Regions from separate parts of the Enterobacter asburiae genome, predicted to be linked through region 1. Evidence: predicted binding sites of a transcription regulator. Region 1 holds the regulator's gene; each other region holds the start of a gene.
The links. Region 1 encodes CRP, which controls carbon source genes, mostly activating them, when cyclic AMP is high. Its sites were predicted from a motif close to ATGTGANNNNNNTCACAT; they were not measured.
Positions count from the first base shown of each region.

Region 2: the regulator CRP is predicted to act here: its motif matches at 1,639-1,656, upstream of ldtB (L,D-transpeptidase).
Region 3: the regulator CRP is predicted to act here: its motif matches at 1,035-1,052, upstream of ACJ69_RS14710 (glycine dehydrogenase).
Region 4: the regulator CRP is predicted to act here: its motif matches at 1,258-1,275, upstream of serC (3-phosphoserine/phosphohydroxythreonine transaminase).

Region 1 is NZ_CP011863.1:3,924,116-3,927,215, reverse strand. Features, by position in the region: gene ACJ69_RS18900 (phosphoribulokinase) at 1-296, shown strand, start outside; gene ACJ69_RS18895 (OsmC family protein) at 363-767, opposite strand; gene crp (cAMP-activated global transcriptional regulator CRP) at 1,079-1,711, shown strand; gene ACJ69_RS18885 (YccS/YhfK family putative transporter) at 1,769-3,100, shown strand, end outside.
Region 2 is NZ_CP011863.1:541,626-544,725, forward strand. Features, by position in the region: gene ACJ69_RS02710 (GntR family transcriptional regulator) at 1-576, shown strand, start outside; gene ldtB (L,D-transpeptidase) at 619-1,539, opposite strand; gene ACJ69_RS02720 (ABC-F family ATPase) at 1,762-3,100, shown strand, end outside.
Region 3 is NZ_CP011863.1:3,046,176-3,049,275, reverse strand. Features, by position in the region: gene pmbA (metalloprotease PmbA) at 1-409, shown strand, start outside; gene cybC (cytochrome b562) at 451-837, shown strand; gene ACJ69_RS14710 (glycine dehydrogenase) at 1,153-1,491, shown strand; gene ACJ69_RS14705 (SFCGS family glycine-rich protein) at 1,502-1,864, shown strand; gene ACJ69_RS14700 (DUF4312 family protein) at 1,867-2,166, shown strand; gene ACJ69_RS14695 (DUF4311 domain-containing protein) at 2,189-2,965, shown strand; gene ACJ69_RS14690 (DUF4310 family protein) at 2,979-3,100, shown strand, end outside.
Region 4 is NZ_CP011863.1:653,832-656,931, reverse strand. Features, by position in the region: gene serC (3-phosphoserine/phosphohydroxythreonine transaminase) at 70-1,158, opposite strand; gene ACJ69_RS03210 (DUF421 domain-containing protein) at 1,321-2,013, opposite strand; gene ycaO (30S ribosomal protein S12 methylthiotransferase accessory factor YcaO) at 2,141-3,100, shown strand, end outside.

The DNA of each region.
Region 1 (3,100 bases):
ACTTTCTGACGCCGCAGTTCTCCCGCACCCATATCAACTTCCAGCGCGTGCCGACGGTGGACACCTCCAACCCGTTCGCGGCCAAAAGCATCCCGTCGCTGGATGAAAGCTTTGTAGTGATCCATTTCCGCAATCTCGACGGCATTGATTACCCCTGGCTGCTGGCCATGCTGCAGGGCTCTTTTATTTCGCACATGAATACGTTAGTGGTGCCGGGCGGAAAAATGGGGCTGGCGATGGAGCTCATCATGACGCCGTTGGTGGAGCGACTGATGGAAGGGAAACAGATCGCGTGAGCATGTTCCCTCTCCCAGTGGGAGAGGGTTAGGGTGAGGGCATCAACACGCACGATGCCCCATCAATCACGCCTCGATCACTTCATACGAATGCGTGATTTTTACCGCTTTCTCCAGCATTAACGCCACCGAGCAGTACTTCTCCGCAGACAGGTCAACCGCACGCGAGACCGCCGCGTCTTTCAGCTCTTTACCGGTGACCACAAAGTGCAGGTTAATATGGGTGAACAGGCGTGGCGCCTCTTCGCGACGTTCTGACGTGAGTTTGACTTCACAATCCGTCACGTCATGACGTCCTTTTTGCAGAATCGATACCACATCAATTGCGCTGCATCCGCCTGCCGCCATCAGCACCATTTCCATTGGGCTGGGTGCTTTATCGCCGGAGTTACCGTCCATCAAAATCTGGTGTCCTGACGCGGACTCGCCCAGGAACGTTAAACCTTCAACCCATTTCACGCGCGCTTGCATATTCTTAAACTCCAACGTTGCATTTTTGGTGACAGATTACGCGTGCGTTACATTTCTCGCAATGGAAGGCGACCTGCATCATGCTGAAGCGAGACACCAGGAGACACGCGGCGAAAGCTATGCTAAAACACTCAGGATGCTACAGTAATACATTGACGTTACACGTGTATGCAGAGGACATCAAACTTTACTGGCTGCGAAACGTTACGGTAGCCGACTTCCCAGGGTATGGGTAAGAATTCGATTGCAACCCCAGAGTCCGGATGCATCTGATGACTCTGGTGACAGCTTATAACAGAGGATAACAGCGCATGGTGCTTGGCAAACCGCAAACAGACCCGACTCTCGAATGGTTCTTGTCTCATTGCCACATTCATAAGTACCCATCAAAGAGCACGCTGATTCACCAGGGTGAAAAAGCGGAAACGTTGTATTACATCGTTAAAGGCTCGGTGGCAGTGCTGATCAAAGATGAAGAAGGGAAAGAGATGATCCTTTCTTATCTGAACCAGGGCGATTTCATCGGTGAACTGGGCCTGTTTGAAGAGGGCCAGGAACGTAGCGCCTGGGTTCGTGCAAAGACAGCATGTGAAGTGGCTGAAATTTCTTACAAGAAGTTCCGTCAGCTGATTCAGGTTAACCCTGACATCCTGATGCGTCTTTCTTCCCAAATGGCGCGCCGTCTGCAGGTTACGTCAGAGAAAGTGGGTAACCTCGCCTTCCTGGACGTTACCGGCCGTATCGCACAAACCCTGTTGAACCTGGCGAAACAGCCAGACGCCATGACCCACCCGGACGGCATGCAAATTAAAATTACCCGTCAGGAAATTGGTCAGATCGTCGGTTGCTCCCGTGAAACAGTGGGCCGTATCCTGAAAATGCTGGAAGATCAAAACCTGATCTCCGCCCACGGTAAAACCATCGTGGTTTACGGAACGCGTTAATTCCGCTTAAACGGCGTGCCATCGCAAGGTGTCACGCCGTTTTTGTCTCTACTCCCCATGTGGCGCAGGCTGATCTATCACCCGGAAGTTAACTACGCACTGCGACAAACGCTGGTGTTGTGTCTTCCTGTGGCCATAGGCCTGATCCTCGGACATCTTCAGCAAGGCCTGCTGTTTTCCCTCGTGCCCGCCTGCTGCAACATCGCCGGTCTGGACACGCCGCATAAGCGCTTTTTCAAACGCCTGATTATCGGTGGCTGCCTGTTTGCCGGCTGTAGCCTCGCCGTACAACTTCTGCTTGCCCGGGATATCCCGCTGCCGCTGATCCTGACCGTGCTGGCGATGACCCTCGGCGTCACGGCGGAAATCAGTTCGCTGCACGCCCGCCTGCTTCCCGCCTCGCTGATTGCGGCCATTTTCACGCTGAGCCTTGCAGGGAATATGCCGGTGTGGGAGCCACTGCTGATTTACGCCCTGGGGACATTATGGTACGGGCTGTTTAACTGGTTTTGGTTCTGGCTGTGGCGCGAACAGCCGCTGCGTGAATCCCTGAGCCTGCTCTATGTGCAGCTTGCGGATTACTGCGAGGCCAAATACACCCTGCTCACCCAGCATACCGATCCGGAAAAATCCTTACCGCCGCTGCTGACGCGCCAGCAGAAGGTGGTGGATCTCATAAGCCAGTGCTATCAGCAGCTGCATATGCTCGCCGCCAACAAGAACCACGAATACAAGCGGCTGCTGCGCACCTTCCAGGTCGGGCTGGATCTGCAGGAGCATATCTCCGTTAGCCTTCACCACCCGCAGGAGGTGCAAAAGCTGGTCGAGCGCAGCCACGCCGAAGCGGTGATCCGCTGGAACGCGCAGACCGTGTCCGCACGCCTGCGGGTGCTGGCCGATGATATTCTCTATCACCGCTACCCGACGCGCTTTAACATGGATAAGCAGCTGGGCGCGCTGGAGAAAATCGCCCGTCAGCATCCGGATAACCCCGTCGGCCAGTTTGCCGCCTGGCACTTCAGCCGTATCGCCCGCGTGTTGCGCACGCAGCGCCCGCTTTATCCCCGCGACCTGATGGCGGATAAGCAGAAACGGCTTCCGCTATTGCCCGCGCTCAAAAGCTATCTTTCTCTTAAATCGTCCGCCCTGCGCAACGCCGCAAGGATTAGCGTGATGCTCAGTACCGCCAGCCTGATGGGTATGGCGCTGCACCTGCCGAAACCCTACTGGATCTTAATGACCGTGCTGTTTGTCACCCAGAACGGCTACGGCGCCACGCGGGTGCGTATTCTGCATCGGGCTGGCGGAACGATGGCCGGGCTGATCATCGCGGGCGTGACGCTGCACTTCCACGTGCCGGAAGGCTATACCCTGGCAGGCATGCTGGCG
Region 2 (3,100 bases), 1.3 Mb from region 1:
ATGCGCCAGCTGATCGTCGAAGGTCTGGTCTATACCCGTCAGGGGCAGGGCACGTTCATCCGCAAAAACTTTCTTCAGCTCTCGCAGTGGGATCTCTCCGGCAGCGACTACTTTGGTGCGACCAAAACCTGGGAACATCTGGGAACGGTGACCAGCCGGGTGGTGCATTTCGAGCTGCGCTTCCCGAACGACAAAGAGCAGGCGTCGCTGATGATTAACGCCGATGCGCCGATCTATGACTTCATTCGACTCCGTTTGCTGAACGGCGAACCGATGTCGCTGGATTCCACGGTGATGCCGATGAATCTGGTGCCGGGCCTGACGAAAAACCATCTTGAAGGTTCAGTGTTCCAGTACGTGCAGGAGACGCTGGCGTTGAAAATTATGGGGTCGTATCGGGTGGTGCGGGCGCTTAAACCCAACGCGCTGGACAGGGAGCATCTGGTCTGCGAGCAGACCGATCCCGTACTGGAAGTGGAGCAGGTGATTTATCTGGAGGATGGCACGCCGCTGGAGTATGCGCACTGCCACTATCGGTACGACCACGGCGGGATCGTGATCGTGAATAACGGATAAAAAAAAGCGGGCAACGAGGCCCGCTTTTTTAATGCTTCTTTATCAGTTCAAACGCACCGGCATACCGGAGCGGTTCTGCACGGCCTGGTCAACAATCGCCGTTTCTACGTCTGGCTGAGAAGTCACCGCCTGCACCGCGCTGTTCAGCGTAACAGGGACGATTTCGTTGTTGTTGATCTGGTCTTCGCTGGTGGACAGCGGGTTGTGCACTTCGATGTAGCGGCTGCCGTCTGGCTCAGAGGTCGCTTTCACCGGTTCGTTGATGAACTGCACGCGCGTACCGACCGGCACGTTTTCGAACAGGAACTTGATGTCGTCGTTACGCAGGCGCACGCAGCCGTGGCTTACGCGCAGGCCGATACCGAAGTTGGCGTTGGTGCCGTGGATAGCGTACAGGCGGCCAATGTACAGCGCGTACAGACCCATTGGGTTATCCGGGCCTGCCGGCACAACGGCTGGCAGCGGTTCGCCCGCAGCGATGTATTCCGCGTGCATTTTAGCGGTCGGCGTCCAGGTTGGGCCCGCTTTCTTACGCTCAACTTTGGTGGTCCAGTTCATCGGGGTGTCTTTACCCAGCTGGCCGATACCGATTGGCAGCACGATAACGGTGTTGGTGCCTTTCGGGTAGTAATACAGACGCATTTCGGCGCTGTTAATCACGATACCTTCATGAACGGTATCCGGCAGGATCAGCTGCTGAGGGATATTCAGCACGGTACCCGCTTTCGGCAGATACGGGTCAACGCCCGGGTTCGCTTCCAGCATGTTAGACAGGCCCAGCTGGTACTGCGCAGCGAAATACTCCAGTGGCTGAGAGTTACCTTCTGGTACCGTCACAACCTGGTTCTGGCCTACCAGACGGCTACCGTCTGTTGGCAGGGGATACGTCACCGCAGACGCGGTCTTACAAAAACCTACTACGGCTAACGCCGCCGCAAAAAGCGTTGTTAATTTCATGTTCATGTTGTGCGAGGTATCTAAGCCATTCTGGCGATGAGTTGATAAGTCTGAATCTGTGATGGGAGCGCATTATATGTGCATTCCCGCTTACAGGGAATTCAGATGTGTACGAAATCACATTTTTTTCGATTTTGTTAAAGTTTAGTGGATTGCCGCAACACGGGATCTCAATTCGGAATTGTGGCATAATGCCGTGTTTATCACACTTTTCGCAGGAATCTCCCCGTGTTAGTTACCAGCAACGTCACTATGCAGTTTGGCAGTAAGCCGCTGTTCGAAAACATTTCCGTCAAATTTGGCGGCGGCAACCGTTACGGCCTGATTGGTGCCAACGGTAGCGGAAAATCCACCTTTATGAAGATCCTCGGCGGTGACCTGGAGCCGACGCTCGGCAACGTATCGCTCGACCCTAACGAGCGTATCGGTAAGCTGCGTCAGGATCAGTTCGCCTTCGAAGAGTTCACCGTGCTTGACACCGTGATCATGGGGCATGGGGAACTGTGGGAAGTGAAGCAGGAGCGCGATCGCATCTACGCGCTGGCAGAAATGAGCGAAGAAGACGGCTATAAAGTGGCCGAGCTGGAAACGCAGTACGGCGAGATGGACGGCTACTCTGCGGAAGCGCGCGCGGGCGAGCTGCTGCTGGGCGTGGGCATTCCGGTTGAACAGCATTACGGCCCGATGAGCGAAGTTGCACCAGGCTGGAAGCTGCGCGTGCTGCTGGCACAGGCGCTGTTCTCTAACCCGGACATCCTGCTGCTCGACGAACCGACGAACAACCTGGACATCGACACCATCCGCTGGCTGGAGCAGACGCTGAACGATCGCGACAGCACCATGATCATCATCTCGCACGACCGTCACTTCCTGAACATGGTCTGTACGCACATGGCGGATCTGGACTACGGCGAGCTGCGCGTTTACCCGGGCAACTACGACGAATACATGACGGCGGCCACCCAGGCGCGTGAACGTCTGCTGGCGGATAACGCCAAGAAGAAAGCGCAGATTGCTGACCTGCAGTCCTTCGTCAGCCGCTTTAGCGCTAACGCCTCTAAGTCGCGTCAGGCGACCTCGCGTGCGCGTCAGATCGACAAAATCAAGCTGGACGAAGTCAAAGCCTCCAGCCGTCAGAACCCGTTCATCCGCTTCGAGCAGGACAAGAAACTGTTCCGTAACGCGCTGGAAGTGGAAGCTCTTGAAAAAGGCTTTGAGAACGGCCCGCTGTTTAAAAAATTCAACCTGCTGCTGGAAGTGGGCGAGAAGATTGCCATCCTCGGTGCCAACGGCGTGGGTAAATCCACCATGCTGAAAACCCTGGTGGGCGAACTGCAGCCGGACAACGGCACCGTGAAGTGGTCTGAAAACGCGCAGATTGGCTACTACGCGCAAGACCATGAGTACGAGTTCGAAAACGACCTCACCGTCTTCGACTGGATGAGCCAGTGGAAGCAGGAAGGCGACGACGAGCAGGCGGTGCGCAGCATTCTGGGTCGTCTGCTGTTCAGCCAGGACGACATCAAAAAACCGGCTAAGGTGCTCTCCGGTGGCGAGAAGGGGCGCA
Region 3 (3,100 bases), 880 kb from region 1:
TCGCGATATCATCAAAGACGGTATTCTGACGCAGTGGCTGCTGACCAACTACTCCGCGCGCAAGCTGGGGCTGAAAAGCACCGGACACGCTGGCGGCATCCACAACTGGCGCATTGCCGGACAGGGCCTGAACTTTGAGCAGATGCTGAAAGAGATGGGCACCGGGCTGGTGGTCACCGAGCTGATGGGGCAGGGCGTAAGCGGCATCACCGGCGACTACTCGCGCGGCGCGGCGGGCTTCTGGGTGGAAAACGGCGAAATCCAGTATCCGGTAAGCGAGATTACGATTGCCGGCAACCTGAAGGACATGTGGCGGAATATCGTTACGGTCGGTAACGATATTGAAACACGTAGCAATATACAGTGTGGTTCTGTACTTCTGCCGGAAATGAAAATCGCCGGTCAGTAATACCCGTAAAGGCGTTTTAATAATAAAAAAGGAAGTGAGCAATGCGTAAACATCTGTTAGCGATCGTCGCGGCTTCAACGCTGGTTCTTGGCTCTTCTGCGTTTGCTGCCGATCTTGAAGACGACATGGGCATCCTCGGTCAAAACCTGAAGGTGGTGCAGAAAACCGACAATGCGGCTGAAATGAAAGACGCGCTGACCAAAATGCGTGAAGCGGCGCTGGACGCACAAAAAGCGACGCCTCCGAAGCTGGAAAGCAAAGCGGCAGACAGCGCAGAGATGAAAGACTACCGCCACGGCTTTGACGTGCTGGTCGGCCAGATCGACGGCGCGCTGAAGCTGGCTAACGAAGGCAAAGTGAAGGAAGCCCAGGCGGCGGCCGAGCAGTTTGTGACGACCCGTAACACCTATCACAAGAAATACCGTTAACCGATCGCGCATCTGACAAACAACCAGCGGGGGCCAGTGGCTCCCGTTTTTTTTACGCGGTAATAAGTAAACCCTATCGCCATCACATTTTTGCGTCACCACGCCTGAACGTTTCGTTTCCCCGGCGCGCATTTTGCCGCTGGAATACGTGATATTCATCACGCAAATACCGGGATTAATTCAGATTCACCGCATTTATGTGGCACAGATCACTGCTGCGGCTCGCCTTTCCACTTCGAAGTGGAAAACAACTCGCTACAAACAATTCCCCCCCAACGTTAGTTTTATTCCAGAGCCATTAACGGGGTAAGACCAGTGATTAACGGAGCGGTAATGAACGACGTTGGGGAACAGGCGGAGCAAACAGAACAGCTCGCGAACACCATGCTGCAGCAGGTTTATGCCCTGCTGGCCCGGAACAACATCATCCCCAATGCGGTACAGGAGCAGATGCTCACCTCACACGTGCGCGCAATGGCGCACCGGTCCGTGACCGGCGAGCCGCTGCCGGAGGTTGAAGCAGAGCTGTTTGACGAAATTTCACCGGATTCAATGCGGCTCGCCCGTGAAGTGGTCGCGCAGTTTGGCAATCTTCCTGATGAAGAAGCCTGGCTGCTCTCCGTTCACTTTGAAGTCGCGAAAGACAACCTTTAAGGAGCAACACATGGAACAGATTACAGTCGTGATTGGCGATCGCCTGGGTAAAGGTCAGAAAGTGGCTGCCGGTGTGGAAAAAGCAGGTGGACGCGCGGTGGTTGTGCCGGGCATGGCGGCGGACATGAAGCTCGGCGACATGATGAAGGCGGAAAACGCCACCTTCGGCATCTCCTTCTGCGGCAGCGGCGGCGCGGGTGCCATCACTGCCCAAACCAAATATGGCTACAAGGCCAAATACGGCATGCGTTCCGTGGAAGAAGGCGTGACCGCCATCAACGAAGGCTGCAACGTGCTGGGCTTTGGCTTTATGGATAAAGAAGAGCTGGGCGAGCGTCTGGTACAGGCGTGGCAGAAGAAATACGGCGCATAAGCATGAAAGAACAGTTCACAACCACGGTGAGAGTGAAGGGAAAAGGCGACGCCAAAGCGCGCGCCTTTGCCGACGCGCTCAACCACGTTCAGGCCGCGGTGATGAAAGCCTCACCGCATATCTTACTGCGTATTGAGCCACAGGATGTGCAGGTCGTTCAGGCGCAAGAAGCGGTGCGAAAAGAAGCGTTTCTGTTCTTCTTTCTGCGCCGGGAAAGACGCACCTACAGCGTGGAGCTGGATGTGACCGTCAACGTGACCGCTATCAATCTTGACCAGGTGGATTTCGTCACGCAACGCTGATTATTCATAAAAGGGCAGACTGATGTTCTTAATTATATTAATAAAATCGCTCATCATTGGCGGCCTGGTTGGCGTCGGTGTCGGAGCCGGGGCTGCACGCATGTTTCATGCGCCTACCACTCAGGGTATGGGCGCGTTTCGTACGTTGGGGGAGCTGAACTCCTGTGAAGGGGATCCGGCGTCCCACTTCTCCTTTGGGTTAGGTTTCTTCTTTAACGCCTGGGCCTCTTCCGTGGCCGCAGGTGCCTTCACACAGGACGTTGACCACCGCATCATCCCGAACTGGGGTGCTGCTGCACTGATGATCAAAAACCGTAACGTCGGCGAAACGCTGCACGACCCGCGCAAAATGGCGATTGCCTGCGGCGTGATCGGCATGCTCGTCGTCACCTTCCTGAACCTGACCGCCTCCTCCGTTCCGGCAGCGCTTCAGGTCACCGCCGTCAAAGTGCTGGTGCCTGCGGCAAACCTGCTGGTGAACACCGTGATGCCGGTGATCTTCTGGCTGGCGGCCATCGACGCGGGTAAAAAATCGGGCTTCTGGGCCACCATCTTTGGCGGCGCGGCGCAGCTGATCATGGGCAACGCCGTACCGGGCCTGGTGCTGGGGATCCTGATCGGGAAAGGTGTGGAAGAGAGCGGCTGGAACCACGTCACCAAAGTGATGATGGCGGCGATCGTCCTGCTCTTCGTGCTGAGCGGCTTCTTCCGCGGCTTCGACATGAAGATGATCGAATCCTTCCATCTGACCGTGCCGAACTGGCTCGACATGATCCACAACTCGCTCAGCGGTAAATAACAGGAGCCTCTACATGGAACAGAATAAAGGTTTTTGGTATGCCGACTGGTCGTTCCCGATCTTCGTTGGCCTGCTCTCCTCCGGCGTTTTCGCCGGGACGCACATGTACTACCTCTACGGCATCGGTGCGTTTAA
Region 4 (3,100 bases), 1.4 Mb from region 1:
GAAAACTAAACTCTCAACTCAACATAATAAAAACCCCGCAGGGACGCTGCGGGGGTGAAAAACAGCAAATTAACCGTGACGACGTTCGAAGTCGATCATGAAATCCGTCAGGGCTTTAACGCCTTCCAGCGGCATCGCGTTATAGATGGAGGCACGCATGCCGCCAACGACACGGTGGCCTTTGAGCGCATGCAGACCTGCCGCGAAGGACTCTTCCAGGAACACTTTGTCCAGGCTGCTGTCCGCCAGCTGGAACGGCACGTTCATGCGGGAACGGTTAGCGTTCGCCACATCGTTGCGGTAGAAATCGCTCTTGTCGATCACGCCATACAGCAGTTCAGCTTTCTGCTGATTGACCTTGTCCATCTGCGCCACGCCGCCGTTTTGCTTCAGCCATTTGAAGACCAGGCCGGAGAGATACCAGGCAAACGTTGGTGGGGTGTTGAACATAGAGTCGTTATCGTTCAGCACGGTGTAATCGAGAATCGACGGGCAGGATTTATGCGCTTTACCCAGCAGGTCTTCACGCACGACGACGATAGTCAAACCGGCCGGACCGATATTTTTCTGCGCGCCCGCATAGATAACGCCGTAGCGGCTGACATCAATTGGCGCAGACAGAATGGTGGAGGAGAAGTCGGCGGCAACCACGACATCGCTGCCGAAGTTTGGCGTCTCGTCGATGGCAATCCCGTCAATGGTTTCGTTCGGGCAGTAGTGCAGATACGCTGCGTTATCGGAAAGCTGCCACTCGCTCATTGGCTTCACGGCGCGCAGACCGTCAACGGTCACTTTGGCGTCGATAACATTCGGCGTGCAGTATTTATGCGCTTCTTTAACGGCGCTTGCCGCCCAGTAACCCGCGTCAACGTAGTCAGCCGTCGTTTTGTCACCGAGAATATTCAGCGGAACGCCTGCAAACTGGCCGCGTCCACCGCCGTGGCAGAACAATACTTTGTAGTTCGAGGGAATATTCAGCAGATCGCGAAAATCCTTTTCTGCCTCTTCCGCCACCTGAATAAACTCTTTACCACGGTGGCTGATTTCCATCACCGACGTACCGAGACCGTTCCAGTCACAAAGTTCCTGTTGAGCCTGTTTAAGCACGTCTGCCGGTAACATTGCCGGACCTGAACTGAAATTAAAGACTTGAGCCATTTCCCCTCACCACGCTAAAAGCCATAAGTTATAACTGTGGATATCGGTTTTATCATTCAGTGACACGCGCCGCAATGTCTAAAACTTATGACCCGTGAAATGTGGCCCGCATCACACAAAACAATCTGCCGCCTCGCTAAGACAAAACCGACAAAATGGCTGTCAGGTGATACGTTTGGCCCGGCTAACCTTCGTCCATTCCGGATTTGCACAGCGGGGGCATAATTGGCGATCCCCCGGCTGCATCGCGACTACATGGCTACATCTTACGCATGCATACTCGCCTGATTCCGGTACCGTTCTGAAACGCTCAATGAGCGTATCCGGCAGGATACACAGTCCCGGCTTCACCTCGTCGTCAGAATAGTAATAGACGCTGATTTGCCCGTTAGTTTCCATGATCGCCAGACGCACCTGCCCGAGCTGTTCAACGCTGTTCAGGCGTAGCTCCATAAAGAACTCAAACTCGGTCATATTAGCGCTTTGTACATTTTCCCAGGCCAGCTGTCCGTCCTCGACGATAACGACCGGCTTCCCTTCAAGCAGATCTTCCAGCTTTTCGCTTTTCGACATCAGCCACATGACAAGACGGTAAAGTAGCGCCAGTGAGACAAAAACGATAAACACCGGCACCATCGGCACGTCGTCATAAAAGGCGACGTCCCCCGCCGCAGACCCCAGCGTCAGGATGATCAACACCTCAAAGAGCGACATCTGCCGCACGCCGCGGCGGCCGGTGATTTTTAGAAACAGGAAGACGAGTACGAAGGTATACAGGCTGCGCAGCGCCACTTCGCCCAGAAATTCAGGAGGAACTTTATCAAACGCCATCCGCTGGAGATCAAATGCTTTCATTTTTCTATGCCTTAACAGTCAGTTACTGCCACTAAGCATAGCCCAGCCTTTTATTTTCGCCGAAGATAGCACCCGTCACGCAAAACCCGTATCATTGCGCGCTTTACGTACGATAAAAGTGAACGCCATGACTCAAACGTTTATCCCCGGCAAAGACGCCGCTCTGGAAGATTCCATCGCTCGCTTCCAGCAGAAACTGACCGACCTGGGTTTTAACATCGAAGAAGCCTCCTGGCTCAATCCGGTGCCTCATGTCTGGTCCGTGCATATTCGCGATAAAGACTGTGCCCTGTGCTTTACCAACGGTAAAGGCGCGACAAAAAAAGCGGCACTGGCCTCTGCGCTGGGTGAGTATTTTGAGCGTCTGTCCACCAACTATTTCTTCGCAGACTTCTGGCTGGGCGAGAACATCGCTAACGGTCCGTTCGTTCACTATCCAAATGAAAAATGGTTCCCGCTGACCGAAGATGACGAGCTGCCGGAAGGTATTCTCGACGCGCGCCTGCGTGCCTTCTACGATCCAGACAGCGAACTGACCGCCAGCATGCTGATCGATCTCCAGTCCGGTAACGAGGATCGCGGTATCTGCGCCCTGCCGTTCACCCGTCAGTCTGACGAGCAGACCGTGTATATCCCGATGAACATCGTCGGCAACCTGTATGTGTCCAACGGTATGTCCGCCGGTAACACCCGCAATGAAGCGCGCGTGCAGGGCCTGTCTGAAGTCTTTGAACGCCACATTAAAAACCGCATCATCGCTGAATCCATCAGCCTGCCAGAAATTCCGGCAGACGTGCTGGCGCGCTACCCGGGCGTAGTAGAGTCCATCGCTAAGCTGGAAGCAGAAGGTTTCCCAATCTTTGCCTATGACGGCTCGCTGGGCGGCAAGTACCCGGTTATCTGCGTGGTGCTGTTTAACCCGGCCAACGGTACCTGCTTCGCCTCATTCGGCGCGCACCCTGACTTCGGCGTGGCGCTGGAGCGTACCGTTACCGAGCTGCTGCAGGGCCGTAGCCTGAAAGATCTCGACGTCTTCACTCCGCCAACGTTTGACGATGAAGAAGTGGCCGAGCATACCAACCTTGAA